3 regions of the Kitasatospora sp. NPDC004799 genome follow, and region 3 is predicted to be linked to each of the others. Evidence: riboswitches for the same ligand, from Rfam matches in the RefSeq annotation. Region 3 holds a riboswitch; each other region holds the start of a gene.
What was found. Region 3 has a riboswitch for cyclic di-AMP ahead of ABZW03_RS20920 (transglycosylase family protein). Riboswitches for the same ligand answer to the same signal wherever they lie in the genome.

Region 1 (4,437 bases), on a different contig from region 3:
AAGACCGGGTATCCGGCGCTGCCGCTGGAGCAGCAGCGGATCCGGCTGCTGGGCGGGCTGGCGATGCTGGCCCAGCGCACCCAGGCGGAGGTCACCTGCGTGTTCGACGGGCAGGACCTGGACGTCCCGGTGATCATGGCGCCGCCGCGCGGGGTCCGGGTGCGGTTCAGCCGGACCGGGGAGACAGCCGACGAGCTGATCCGCCGTCTGGTGCGGGCCGAGCCGCAGGGCCGTCCGGTGGTGGTGGTGTCCACCGACCGGGAGGTCGCGGAGGGCGTGCGGAAGGCGGGCGCGCGCCCCGTGGCGTCGGTGCTGCTGCTGAACCGGCTGGCCCGGCCCTGACCCGGACCGAGTGGCATGATGCCTGGTCAGGGGCTCTTTCGAAGCATTGTGCGGGTCCCGTGAAGTCAGCGTGGGGACCTGGGTTCACACCTACGGGGGAGTAGCAAAAGCGGATAGGTCTTCACTAGGGTCTGGTGTCAAACCTATTTTCCGGAATCTCATCCCATCAGGTGAGCCCGTTGGAAGAAGGAGCCGGTCCCTTGGCCTCCCACCGCCGTCCCAAGCAGCCGAGCCGCGCACGGATCTCCGTGCTCACCGCCGCCGCTGCGACCGCGGTCGCCCTCTCCGCCCAGGCGGCCGCGCACGCCGCGCCGCAGCCGAACGCCTCGGACGTCAAGGCGCAGATCGACCGGCTCCAGGAGGAGCAGGAGCAGGCGGCGGAGAAGTACAACGGCGCCAAGGAGCGGGCCGACCAGCTGCGGAAGCAGGCCGACCAGCTGCAGGACCGGGTGGCCCGCAGCCAGGAGCAGATGACCCAGCTCCAGGGCGGCCTCGCCGAGGTGGCGGGCGAGCAGTACCGCGCCGGCGGCATCGACCCGTCCGTCCAGCTGATGCTCTCCTCCGACCCCTCCGGCTACCTGGAGAAGGCCTCCACCGTCCAGCAGGCCAGCGCCAGTCAGGCCGAGGCGCTCAAGGGGCTGCTGGACCAGCAGCGCCGGCTGGACCAGGAGAAGACCGAGGCGGCCGCCGTGCTCGCCTCGCTGGACGCCACCACCAAGGACCTGAACCAGGCCAAGGCGGACGTCAACACCAAGCTGAAGGCCGCCCAGGACCTGCTGAACTCGCTGAGCGCCGCCGACCGGGCCGCGCTGCGGGCCCAGCAGGCGCAGGACGACCGCGCCTCGCGCGGCAGCGACCGGGTCGACCTCGGCAGCCTGCCGCCGGCCAGCGGTCACGCGGCCGTGGCGATGGCCAAGGCGATGAGCAAGCAGGGTTCGCCGTACGTGTGGGGCGCCACCGGGTCGACCACCTTCGACTGCTCGGGCCTGATGGTCTGGGCGTACGGGCAGGCCGGCGTCTCGCTGCCGCGCACCTCCCAGGAGCAGGGCCACTACGGCACCCGGGTGCCCTCGCTGGACCAGGCCCAGCCGGGCGACCTGGTGGTCTACGGCGCCGACATGCACCACGTCGGGATGTACATCGGCAACGGCATGGTGGTCCACGCGCCGCACACCGGTGACGTGGTGAAGGTGATGAAGGCCGACGCGATGTCGATCAACACCATCCGCCGGGTCTGACGGCCCGACACGCCCGGGGGCTGCTCCGGGGCCTGTGAAAAGCGCCACCTCCGATCCGGGGGTGGCGTTCGGCTTTCCGGCCTTTCGTGACCACATGCTGAGAACCGATCAGCCTTGCGTGCGCCAGTGGTCACCATCGGTCATTTTCACAAAGGAACTTGGGCAATCTTCCATCTTTTTTCTGACAAGGATTTGAACCGATCACGGTCCAGTTACTAGGGTCGTGCTTCGAACCACCGCACTGTCGATCGCCCAGCCAGGGTGGCGGCGGTGGTTACCGCCGAGTTCGTGAGGCAGCGGGGCAGGACGAAGCGACTGCCCGACAGGGGAGCCCAGTAACTGGGGGCGCTGCGGAGCGGAGCCGGGGAACCACGTTCCTCCGGGGTGAATCGGCGCCAGGTCGGCCGGTGGAACGGCCGTGAGGCGTCGTAGGGCATGCTTCCGGCCCGAACCCGTCAGCTCACCCGGTAGGCGGACGTAGGAAGAAGGAGCCCGCCTTCGTGGCGTCCCATCGTCGTCCCAAGCCCGCCGGCCGCGCCCGCGTCTCGATCCTGACCGGCGTCGCCGCCGCAGCCGTCGCCCTCTCCGCGCAGTCCGGCGCCCACGCCGACCCGCAGCCGACCAAGGAACAGGTCAAGGAGCAGGTCGACCAGCTCAACGAGCAGGCCGAGGTCGCGACCGAGAACTTCAACGCCGCCCAGGCCAAGCAGCAGGAGCTGGAGAAGCAGGTCTCCGGCCTGCAGGACCAGGTGGCCCGTCAGCAGGCCCAGGTCACCGAGCTCCAGGGCGGCCTGGCCGAGATCGCCGGCGAGCAGTACCGCAACGGGGGCATATCCCCGACCGTCCAGCTGATGTTCTCCTCCAGCCCGGACAGCTTCCTCAGCCAGGCCGGTGCGCTGAACCAGGCCGGCGACACCCAGAAGAACCAGCTGAAGGAGCTCCAGGAGCAGCAGCGCAAGCTGGACCAGGACCGCAACGAGGCCCAGGGCAAGCTCGCCGAGCTGGAGTCGACCACCCAGCAGCTGAAGACCTCCAAGGAGGAGGTCCAGGCCAAGCTGAAGGCGGCCCAGGACCTGCTCAACACGCTGACCGAGCAGGAGCGCCAGGCGCTGCGCCAGGCCGAGGAGAAGGCCGCGGCCGACGCCAAGGCCAAGGCCGACGCCGCCGCCCAGGCGCAGCAGCAGGCCGACCGCGCCTCGCGCGACAACAGCCGCGGCAGCCTCACCGCCCCGACCACCACCGCTCCGGTGAAGGTGTCGCCCGGCAGCTCGCGCGGTGCCGCCGCGCTGTCCGCCGCCGCCACCAAGGTCGGCAGCCCGTACGTCTGGGGCGCCACCGGCCCGAGCTCCTTCGACTGCTCCGGCCTGATGGTCTGGGCGTTCAACCAGGCCGACGTGTCGCTGCCGCGCACCTCGCAGGCGCAGGCCGGGGCCGGCACCCGGATCGGCACCGACCTCTCCCAGGCCCAGCCCGGCGACCTGCTGATCTTCTACAGCGACGCCCACCACGTCGGCATCTACGCCGGTAACGGCCAGGTGCTGCACGCCCCCAAGCCGGGCGCGAACGTGCGCTACGAGGCGGTCACCAACATGCCGCTGACCTCCATCGTGCGGGTCTGATCCCCACGCGGTCGCTTCCAGGCCCGGTCTCCCCCAGGGGAGGCCGGGCCTGCGGCTTTTCCGGGCGGTCGATCTGATGTCTGATTAGGGAGTGAATATTCGGGTTGGGAGGGGTTTGGACTCGCTTGCCCGGACTCGCTAACGTCTGCCACCGGACTCCCGCTCGACGGCCGCCCGTCCCGGTGCGGCGGCGGGGGCCCGTGCCGCAGGATTGGAGCCGCTGCCGCCATGCCCGTGCACCGCCGTTCCCAACTGCTCGCCCGGGCGCTGGTGCTGACCGCGGCCGCCGCCACCGCGCTGGGCGTGGCCGCCGGAGGGCGCGCCCAGGCCGCCCCGGGCAGCCCGGACCCGGCCGACCGTCAGGACGTCAAGACGCAGGTGGAGCAGCTGTACGACGAGGCCGAGCAGGCGTCCGAGAAGTTCAACGCGGCGCAGGAGGCCCAGCGGCGGCTCCAGGGCGAGACCACGATCATCCAGGGCGAGATCGCCCTCGCCCAGGACCAGCTCAACGAACTGCGCGGCGACCTGGCGACGGTGGCCGGGGCCGAGTACCGCGGCGGCGGGATGACCCAGACCGCCCAGCTGATCCTCTCGCCCGACCCGGAGGGCTACCTGGCCCGCGCCCGCGCCCTGGGCCAGGCCGCCACGCGCCAGCAGGAGACCCTGCACGAGCTGGTCATCCGGCAGCGCCGGCTGGACCAGCGCCGCACCGAGGCGGCCGACAAGCTCGCCGAGCTGGACCGGACCCGCCGCTCGCTCGCCGACAGCAAGCAGCAGATCCAGCAGCGGCTCGCCAAGGCGCAGAAGCTGCTGAACGGCCTGGGCGCCGCCGAACGGGCCAGGCTGACGGCCCAGGACGCCCGGGACGCCGAGCGGCGTGCCACCCGGGGCACCGACCGGCTGGACCTCGGCACCGCCCCGCCCGCCTCCGAGCGCGGGGCGGCCGCGCTGGCCGCCGCGGTGCGCATGATCGGCTCCCCGTACGTCTACGGGGCCACCGGGCCGCACGCGTTCGACTGTTCCGGTCTGATGTACTACAGCTGGCGGCAGGCCGGAGTGACCCTGCCGCGCACCTCGCAGGCCCAGGCGTACGCCGGGCAGCGGATCAGCCTGTCCGAAGCGCGACCGGGAGACCTGGTGATCTACTACCGGGACATGCACCACGTCGGCATGTACGCCGGCGGCGGCGTGATCGTGCACGCCCCCCGCCCGGGCGCCAAGGTCCGCTACGAGAGCGT
Region 2 (4,437 bases), on a different contig from region 3:
CGATCCCGTCCGGCCCGCCGCCGGAGCACAGCACCGCCAGCGAGACCGCCCCCAGCACCCCGATCTCCAGCACCAGCGCGACCCCGAGCACCTTGGCCGTCAGGTGCAGGTCGAACCAGGCCGTCACCCCGATCACCACCGCCCCGAACAGCGCGTACCAGCCCCAGCCCAGCTCCACCCCCAGCTGCGAACGGACCAGCCCGCGCAGCGAGTACGCGAAGAAGCCGAGGGCCGAGGCCTCGGTGACGACGTACGCGAGCACCGCGAGCAGCCCCGAGGCCATCCCCACCACCCGGCCCAGCCCGTGCGAGACGTAGCCGTAGAACGCGCCGGCCGCGGTGATGTGCCGGGCCATCGCCACGTACCCGACCGAGAACACCGTCAGCACGACGGTCGCCACGATGTACGCGGCGGGCGCGCCGACACCGTTGCCCTGTCCGACGATGATCGGCAGGTTGCCGGTCATCGCGGTGATCGGGGCCGCGGTGGCGAGCGCCATGAACACCACGCCGACCAGGCCGACCGAGTCCGGCTTCAGCCGGTCGACCCCGCCCGCCCCGGACCGCTCCCGCCCGGCCCTCTCCCCCGTCGCGTCCCCGCTCCGCACCGCCATCCGGCCTCCTCGCCTCCCGGACCCGCCCGGCCGGTCCGGCCGGACGCTGACCGTCCGCCAGCATCGCGCGCCGGAGGAACCCGCGAAGCCGCCGATCGACCGGTGCGGCCGCCGAGTTGACGCGACGTTCGACCGCTCGAACGGACGAGGAAGAGCCGCACCGCGCCGGACGACCGGGAAACGAAAGCGACCGGAAAGCAGAAGCGGCCGGGAAACGAAAGCGGCCGGCCCGGCCGTACGAGGAGGTCCTCGTACGGCCGGGCCGGCCTGGGCGTGTCCCGCGCCCATGTCCACTGTGCGGCGATCACCCGGTCGAGCGGTCACCCGACATGACCATCCCGGAGGATCGATTCGCCCCGCAGCAGCGGCGGTTCCTGAAACCCTCGAGGCTCAGCGGCCCTGGGGCCGGCGGCCCGTGGGTCAGAGCGCGACGCCGTGCGCGCGCAGGTAGGTGACCGGGTTGATGTCCGAGCCGTACTCCGAGCCGTTGCGGATCTCGAAGTGCAGGTGCGGGCCGGTCACGTTGCCAGTGGCGCCGGAGAGGCCGATCTGCTGGCCGACGGTGACGGTCTGACCGATCTTCACACCGATCGAGGAGAGGTGCGCGTACTCGGCGTAGTGGCCGTCGGCGAGCTTGATCTCGACCTCGTTGCCGTAGGCACCGCCGTTGCCGGCCTTGACCACGACACCGTTGGCGACGGCGCGCAGCGGGGTGCCGGTGGCGGCGACGAAGTCCTGGCCGGTGTGGTGGCCGGAGGCCCACATCGAGCCGGCCACGCCGTAGGCGGTGCCCAGCTTCGGGTTGGCCAGCGGCGCGACGTAGCCGGAGGTGGCGGCGGCGACCGGAGTGGCGGTCACGGCGGCGGCCGGAGCGGCGACCTGCAGCTGGGTCTGGAGCTGCGCGGACGGCTTGGCGGCCTCGGTCGTCACCTGGACCTGGGCCTGCGGCTTGGCGGCCTGGGTCGCCGGAGCGGCCGGCTTGGCCGGGGCGGCGGGCTTCGCCGGAGCGGCGTCGGCGGACGGCGCGGCGGCGTGGCCCGGCAGCGCGAGCTGCTGGCCCGGGAAGATCAGGTTCGGGTCGGCGCCGACGACCGAGCGGTTCTTCTCGTACAGCGCCTGCCAGCCGCCGTCGACCTTCTGGGCGTCGGCGATCTTGGACAGGGTGTCGCCGCTGACGACGCGGTAGCTCTCCTGCGCGGCCTGGGCGGCCGACTTGGCGTCGGCGGAGCCGACGGAGGCCTGCGCGGCCGGAACGGTGTGGGCCTGGGCGGTCACCGCGGTGACCAGCGGGAGGGCGAAGGAGACACCGGTGACGGCGGTGGCGATGCCGATGCGGGCGGCGCGGGGCAGGGCGATACGACGAGCCTGAGCAGGCATGGAAGTTTCCTCTCCGACGCCTGCGAGGTGAGCTGTCGGGTTCGGGCTGGAGTTGCCCGGCCGCATGCGCGGCTTCACCCCTAGCCGGCCCTGGACACCCGCGCCCTGAGGCGCGAACTCCGGTCCGGCGACTTACCTGTGGGTCCCCCGCTCCTGCCGTACAGAGTTCGTTTCGAACCACCGGGCAGCGGCAGGACTCGGCGTTCCACCCGGCGGATCCGTCCGGACTGGCCGGGCGGTCGCTGAACTAAAACCCATCCGTTCGGGTGAAGCAATGTCGATCACCCCCAGCGCCGCCGATCCACCCCCGTTCAGTGACCCTCCGCAGGTCCGGCCATACGATGCGTACACAATCCATTCACCCCCCGCCACTGATCCACGACCCTCCGCCGAGATCGGCGACGCTGCGCACCCGGCCGCTCACCCACCGCCCACGGCCAACACACCCACCGGTGACCCTTGTCACGTGCGCCTCAGCAGCGCAGGATTCGCCCGTGGCCACCTCCGAGGCCGGCACCCTGCGCCTGGGCACCGCGCAGGGTCGCTGGGTACTAATGGCGACGGTGCTCGGCTCCAGCATGGCGATGCTCGACGGCACCGTGGTGAACGTCGCCCTGCCCCGGATCGGCGCCGACCTCGGCGCGTCCCTGGCGTCCCTGCAATGGACCCTGAACGCCTATCTGCTCACCCTGGCGGGCCTGATCCTGCTCGGCGGCGCACTCGGCGACCGGTACGGGCGGCGCAAGGTCTTCCTGATCGGCGTGGTCTGGTTCGCCGTCGCCTCCGCGGCCTGCGCCGCCGCGCCGAACATCCACGTGCTGATCGCCGCCCGCGCCGTCCAGGGCATCGGCGGCGCGCTGCTCACCCCCGGCTCGCTCGCCATGCTCCAGGCCGTCTTCCACCCTGACGACCGCTCGGCGGCGGTCGGCCTCTGGTCCGGCCTCGGCGGGGTGTCGGCCGCGGTCGGCCCCTTCCTCGGCGGCTGGCTGGTGGACGGCCCCGGCTGGCGCTGGATCTTCCTGCTGAACCTGCCGCTCGCCGCCGCGGTGATCGCCGTCACCACCCGCTCGGTGCCGGAGAGCCGGGACGAGGACGCCTCCGGCCGCTTCGACGTGCTCGGCGCCGTGCTCGCCGCCCTCGCCCTCGGCGCGATCACCTACGCGCTGACCGCGGCCGGCGAGGGCCTGTCCCCCGCCGTCTGGGTCAGTGGCGCGATCGGGCTGGTGCTCGGCGTCGCCTTCGTGGCCGTCGAACGCCGCACCCCCGAGCCGATGCTGCCGCTCGGGCTGTTCTCCTCCCGGCTGTTCACCGCGGTGAACCTGGTCACCCTGTGCGTGTACGCGGCGTTCAGCGGCGTCTTCTTCCTGCTGGTGGTGCAGCTCCAGATCGTGTCCGGGTTCTCGCCGCTGGTCTCGGGCTTCGCCCTGGTGCCGATCACCGTGCTGATGCTGACGCTGTCCGCCCGCGCCGGACGCCTCGGCAAGCGGATCGGCCCGCGCCTCCCGCTGACCTTCGGCCCGCTGCTGTGCGCCGCCGGGGTGCTGCTGATGCTGCGCGTCGGCCCGGACTCCTCGTACTGGGTGGACGTGCTGCCCGCCGTCGCGGTGATGGGCTGCGGGATGACGCTGCTGGTCGCGCCGCTCACCGCGACCGTGCTGGCGGCCGTCGAGGTCCGGCACGCGGGCATCGCCAGCGGGGTCAACAACGCCGCCGCCCGCGCGGCCGGCCTGCTCGCGGTGGCCGCCCTGCCCGCGCTGGCCGGGCTGAGCGGCGACGCCTACCGGGTGCCGGCCTCGGTCGACTCCGCCTTCCACACCGCGATGCTGATCTGCGCGGGCCTGCTCACCGCCGGCGGACTGATCGCCTTCGCCACCGTACGGGGCAACGTGCTCGCCCCCGAGGAGCAGCCGGTGGCCGAGCCGAACTGCGACTGGCCGTGCGGCACCACCACCCCGCCGCTCGACCCGGGCCACGTCCGCACGACGCCCGAGGGCCCCGCCACCGGTCCGGCGGCAGGGCCCTCGCAGAAGAGCTGACGCGACGTCAGAGGATGTCGCCCGGCGCGTACTTGGCGGCCTCCGGGTAGGCGGCCGCGACGGCCTCCACCTGGCGCACCACCTCGGCGACCTGGGCACCGGCCGCGCCGGTGAAGGACAGCCGGTCGGCCAGCAGCGCGTCCAGCGCGGCCCGGTCCAGCGGGATCCGCTCGTCGGCGGCCAGCCGGTCCAGCAGCTCGTTCTCCCGGGCGCCCGCACGCATGGCCAGCGCGGAGGCGACGGCGTGCTCCTTGATGACCTCGTGCCCGGTCTCCCGGCCGACGCCCGCGCGCACCGCGCCCATCAGCACCTTGGTGGTGGCGAGGAACGGCAGGTAGCGGTCCAGCTCGGCCTCGATCACGGCGGGGAAGGCGCCGAACTCGTCGAGGACGGTCAGGAAGGTCTCCAGCA
Region 3 (4,437 bases):
GGGCCAGCTCGACGGCGTCCAGGGTCTCGGTCAGCGAGCCGATCTGGTTCACCTTCACCAGCAGCGCGTTGGCGGTGCCGGTCTCGATGCCGCGGGCCAGGCGGGCCGGGTTGGTGACGAACAGGTCGTCGCCGACCAGCTGGACCTTGTCGCCCAGCTTGTCGGTCATGGCCTTCCAGCCGTCCCAGTCCGACTCGTCCAGCGGGTCCTCGATGGAGACCAGCGGGTAGGCGGCGACCAGCTCGGCGTAGTACTCAATGAGCTCGGCCGAGGTGAGGTCCTTGCCCTCGAACTGGTAGGCGCCGTCCTCGTAGAACTCGGAGGAGGCGACGTCCAGGGCCAGCGCGACGTCGCGGCCGGGCACGTAGCCGGCCTTCTGGATGGCCTCGACGATGAGGTCCAGGGCCTCGCGGTTGGAGTCCAGGTTCGGGGCGAAGCCGCCCTCGTCGCCCAGACCGGTGGACAGGCCGCGCTCCTTCAGCACGCCCTTGAGCGTGTGGTAGACCTCGACGCCCCAGCGGACGGCCTCGGAGAAGGACTCCGCGCCGATCGGGGCGATCATGAACTCCTGGATGTCGACGTTGGAGTCCGCGTGCGACCCGCCGTTGAGGATGTTCATCATCGGGACCGGCAGGACGTGCGCGTTCGGGCCGCCCAGGTAGCGGAACAGCGGCAGGTCGCTGGCCTCGGAGGCGGCGTGCGCGACGGCCAGCGAGACGCCCAGGATGGCGTTGGCGCCGAGCGAGGACTTGTCCGGGGTGGCGTCCAGGTCCAGCATGGCCTGGTCGATCAGGCGCTGCTCGGTGGCGTCGTAGCCGACGAGCTCCGGGCCGATCTGCTCGATGACGGCGAGGACGGCCTTCTCGACGCCCTTGCCGAAGTAGCGGTTCTTGTCGCCGTCGCGCAGCTCCAGCGCCTCGAAGGCGCCGGTGGAGGCACCCGACGGGACAGCGGCACGACCCGTGCTGCCGTCGTCGAGGCCGACCTCGACCTCGACCGTGGGGTTGCCGCGCGAGTCGAGGATCTCACGGGCTACGACGACATCGATGGACGGCACGAGGCATCTCCTTGCGGAAGCAGGGTCCGGTCTGACGGGGTGCTGTCAGCAGGACGATTGCGGAGTCGTTACGACCAGAGCCTAACCGCCCGGGCTCCCGGGGCCACGTCCGCCTCGGTTCCGTCTCAGCGTGTGGCCGCCCTACCCACCGGTAGTTCACCTGCTTGTCCCAGCTCGTCCCCCCGGAGCGGGCGAATGCGGACGAAGGGGGCCGGTAGGGCCGGCCCCCTTCGCGCGGCGGGAGACCAGGGGCTCCCGAAGTCGAGTGCGTCGGCTCAGCCGAGGTTCAGCACCTGGCCGGGCATGATCAGGTCCGGGTTGCCGCCGATCGTGCCGCGGTTGCCGTCGTACAGCGCCTGCCAGCCGCCGGACACGCCCTGGGCGGCGGCGATGTTCGACAGGGTGTCACCGGAGCGGACGGTGTAGTCGTGGCCCGTGGCCTGCGCGGCCTGGGCCGGCTGGGCCGCGCGCGGGGCGGCGTGCTTCGGGGTGTACTGCTGGACCGGCTTCTCGGCGGGCTGCTCGGCCTGCTTGGGAGCGGCGTGCTTCGGGGCGTACTGCTGGACCGGCTGCGGGGCCTGCTTCGCGACCGGCTTCTCGGCCGGCTTGGCGACGGGCTTCGGGGCCTGCTGCTTCGGGGCCTGCTGCTTGGGGGCGGACTGCGGCTTGGTGTCCGAGGAGGTGTCGACCACGGCCGGGGCGCCGCCCTTGGTCAGGCCGGCCTTCTGGGAGCAGACCGGCCAGGCGCCCGGGCCCTGCGAGGCCAGGACCTTCTCGGCGACCGAGATCTGCTGGGCCTTGCTGGCCTGGTTGGCCTGCGCCGCGTAGGCGGTGCCGCCGTACGCCTTCCAGGTGCTGGAGGTGAACTGCAGGCCGCCGTAGAAGCCGTTGCCGGTGTTGATGCTCCAGTTGCCGCCGCTCTCGCACTGGGCGACGGCGTCCCAGGTGGAGGCCGGGGCGGCGGAGGCGCCGGCGGCGGTGAGGAGCGGCATCGCGAGTCCGACGCCGGCCACACCGGCGACGGCGATGGCCTTCTCGGCCTGGGTGCGACGACGGTGACGGCCAGTTCCAACGAACAGCATGAAGAGGTCCCTCTCCGCACGCCTGCGAGGTGAGCTGTCGGGTTCGGACCGGGAGGTGGCCCGGCCGCCGTACGCGGAGACGATTCCGCTCGGGCGGCTTCACCCCAAGCCGTGGGAGACGGCAACAAACCTGGTTCCCCCGCCCCTGCCCAGGGTTCTGGTCGGTTTCCCGTGGCGCGGCGGGCAGGATTCGGCGTTCCGCGCACGGGGTCCGCAGCTGCGGACTCCAGGGAGAGTAGACAGATCATCAGAGCAATCACAAGCTCATATCATCGATATCACACGACAATTACGGCCCGTGTCCGATCGCCTACCAACGGCGGCGATATGTCCGGATTGATGGTCGTTCACACCCCGCCGGAGGGCGGTCGGCGACTCCTCGTCAGCGTGTCGGGGCCTGCGGAGGGGCGTGCGGGGAGCGGCTCTCCGGGCTGAATTCCACCGGGAGTTCGCGCAGGCCACGCATGATCAGACCACCGCGCCAGCGCAGGTTCTCCGGGCTTTCCGCGAGCCGCAGATCGGGCAGCCGCGAGAGCAGCGTGGCCAGCGCGGCGCGCCCCTCCAGCCGGGCGAGCGGCGCGCCGATGCAGTAGTGGATGCCGTGCCCGAAGCCCAGGTGGGGGTTGTCCTTCCGGGCCAGGTCCAGGGTGTTCTCGGCGGCGAACCGGGCCGGGTCGCGGTCCGCCGCGGCCAGCACCACCAGCACCGGGTCGCCGACCGGGATGTCCACCCCGCCGATGGTCAGCGGACGGGTCGCGAACCGCCAGGTCGCCAGCTCCACCGGCCCGTCGTAGCGCAGGAGTTCCTCGATCCCGGTCTCCAGCAGCGCGCTCTCCCCGCGCGCCACCGACTCCTGCAGCAGCGCCCGCTGCCCGGGGTTGCGCAGCAGCGCGTACGTGCCGTTGCCGATCAGGTTCACCGTCGTCTCGAAGCCGGCGAACAGGAGGATGAAGGCCATCGCCGCGGCCTCGTTCTCGGTCAGGTGCTCGCCGTGGTCACTGGCCCGGATCAGGCCCGAGATCAGGTCGTCCCCGAGGTCCGCGCGCTTGCGGTGGATCAGCTCCAGCAGGTACGCCCGCATCCGCTTCACCGCCCGCCCCACGCCGCCGCGTTGGCCGCCGCCGTGTCCCGGCTTCGTGTGTCGCAGCATCATCCCGGCCCAGTCGCGGAAGTCGTCCTGGTCCTCGGACGGCACCCCGAGCAGGTCGCAGATCGCGTAGATCGGGAGCGGGAAGGCGAACTCGTGGATCAGGTCCGCCGAACCGCGCTGCGCGAAGCCGTCGATCAGCCGGTCGGTGAGCTGCTGCACCCGCGGCTCGAACTCGGCCACCCGGCGCGGGGTGAACGCCTTCGACACCAGCCGGCGCAGCCGGGTGTGGTCCGGCGGGTCGATGTTCAGCAGGTGGGTCATCAGGTCCGCCTGCCGCTCCCCCGGGATGCCCACCCGGCCGGTGCGGTGCGCCTGCTCGCTGTGGTGCGCCGGGTTCTTCGACAGCCGGCTGTCCGCGAGCGCCTGCCGGGCGTCCGCGTACCGGGTCACCAGCCAGGCCTCGACGCCGCTCGGCAGCGTGGTGCGGTGCACCGGGGCGTGCTCGCGCAGCCAGGCGTAGGCGGGGTACGGGTCGGCGGCGAACTCCCAGGTGAACAGCTCCGGGGCGGGGGCGTCGGAGGGCGCGGCGGGGCGGGCGGGGTCGGGCTGAGCTGGCATGGACCGACGGTATCCGGTGCGGCGGGCCCGCCCTCCCTCCGGCGGGCCGGGTCCGGTGCGCCGACGGCCGGCGGCCGGGCCGTGGGCGGTCAGGTGGCCGGCCGGTGGCCGGACGACGACCGGTCGATGGCCGGGCCGTGGACGGCTCTTGGCCGGCGCTTGGCCGACTCCTGGCCACGGGGCGGGCGTGAGTCTGGTCACCTGAGGGGTAATCCCTGTTGCGGGGGGTCAGGACGTGCCTACGATCCTCCGCAGTACGCGTGGGCGCCGGTGCGGTGTCGTCCACAGGGAGGAGCAGACCATGCGGGTCAGCGGGTCAGTCGTCGTCGTCGCGGTCCTCGACGGCGGGTCGGGCGCGGGCCTCGCCCGCAGGTTCGCCGCGGCCGGCACCGCCGGCATGCTGATCGCCGACCAGCACGTCGGCATCGCCGAGGACCTCGCCGCCGAACTCGACCGGCCGGGCTGCCCCGTCGTCGGCGTCTGCGGCGACATCCGCCGCCCCAGCGACGTCGCCGCCCTCGTGGACACCGCCGAGAAGCACCTCGGCCCGATCGACCTGTTCGCCGTGGCCGGGCCGGGCGGCGAGCGGA

Region 1: another riboswitch for cyclic di-AMP. It lies ahead of ABZW03_RS14375 (NlpC/P60 family protein); the one in region 3 lies ahead of ABZW03_RS20920 (transglycosylase family protein).
Region 2: another riboswitch for cyclic di-AMP. It lies ahead of ABZW03_RS02015 (LysM peptidoglycan-binding domain-containing M23 family metallopeptidase); the one in region 3 lies ahead of ABZW03_RS20920 (transglycosylase family protein).

The regions. Positions count from the first base shown of each region.
Region 1 covers NZ_JBEXJK010000089.1:20,016-24,452, forward strand. The annotation lists gene ABZW03_RS14365 (NYN domain-containing protein) at 1-342, shown strand, start outside; gene ABZW03_RS14370 (NlpC/P60 family protein) at 543-1,580, shown strand; cyclic di-AMP (ydaO/yuaA leader) riboswitch at 1,917-2,070, shown strand; gene ABZW03_RS14375 (NlpC/P60 family protein) at 2,081-3,199, shown strand; gene ABZW03_RS14380 (NlpC/P60 family protein) at 3,428-4,437, shown strand, end outside.
Region 2 covers NZ_JBEXJK010000007.1:36,407-40,843, reverse strand. The annotation lists gene ABZW03_RS02020 (APC family permease) at 1-499, opposite strand, end outside; gene ABZW03_RS02015 (LysM peptidoglycan-binding domain-containing M23 family metallopeptidase) at 1,034-1,990, opposite strand; cyclic di-AMP (ydaO/yuaA leader) riboswitch at 1,993-2,203, opposite strand; gene ABZW03_RS02010 (MFS transporter) at 2,545-4,026, shown strand; gene purB (adenylosuccinate lyase) at 4,034-4,437, opposite strand, start outside.
Region 3 covers NZ_JBEXJK010000161.1:6,041-10,477, reverse strand. The annotation lists gene eno (phosphopyruvate hydratase) at 1-1,057, opposite strand, end outside; gene ABZW03_RS20920 (transglycosylase family protein) at 1,333-2,139, opposite strand; cyclic di-AMP (ydaO/yuaA leader) riboswitch at 2,145-2,312, opposite strand; gene ABZW03_RS20915 (cytochrome P450) at 2,522-3,847, opposite strand; gene ABZW03_RS20910 (SDR family NAD(P)-dependent oxidoreductase) at 4,149-4,437, shown strand, end outside.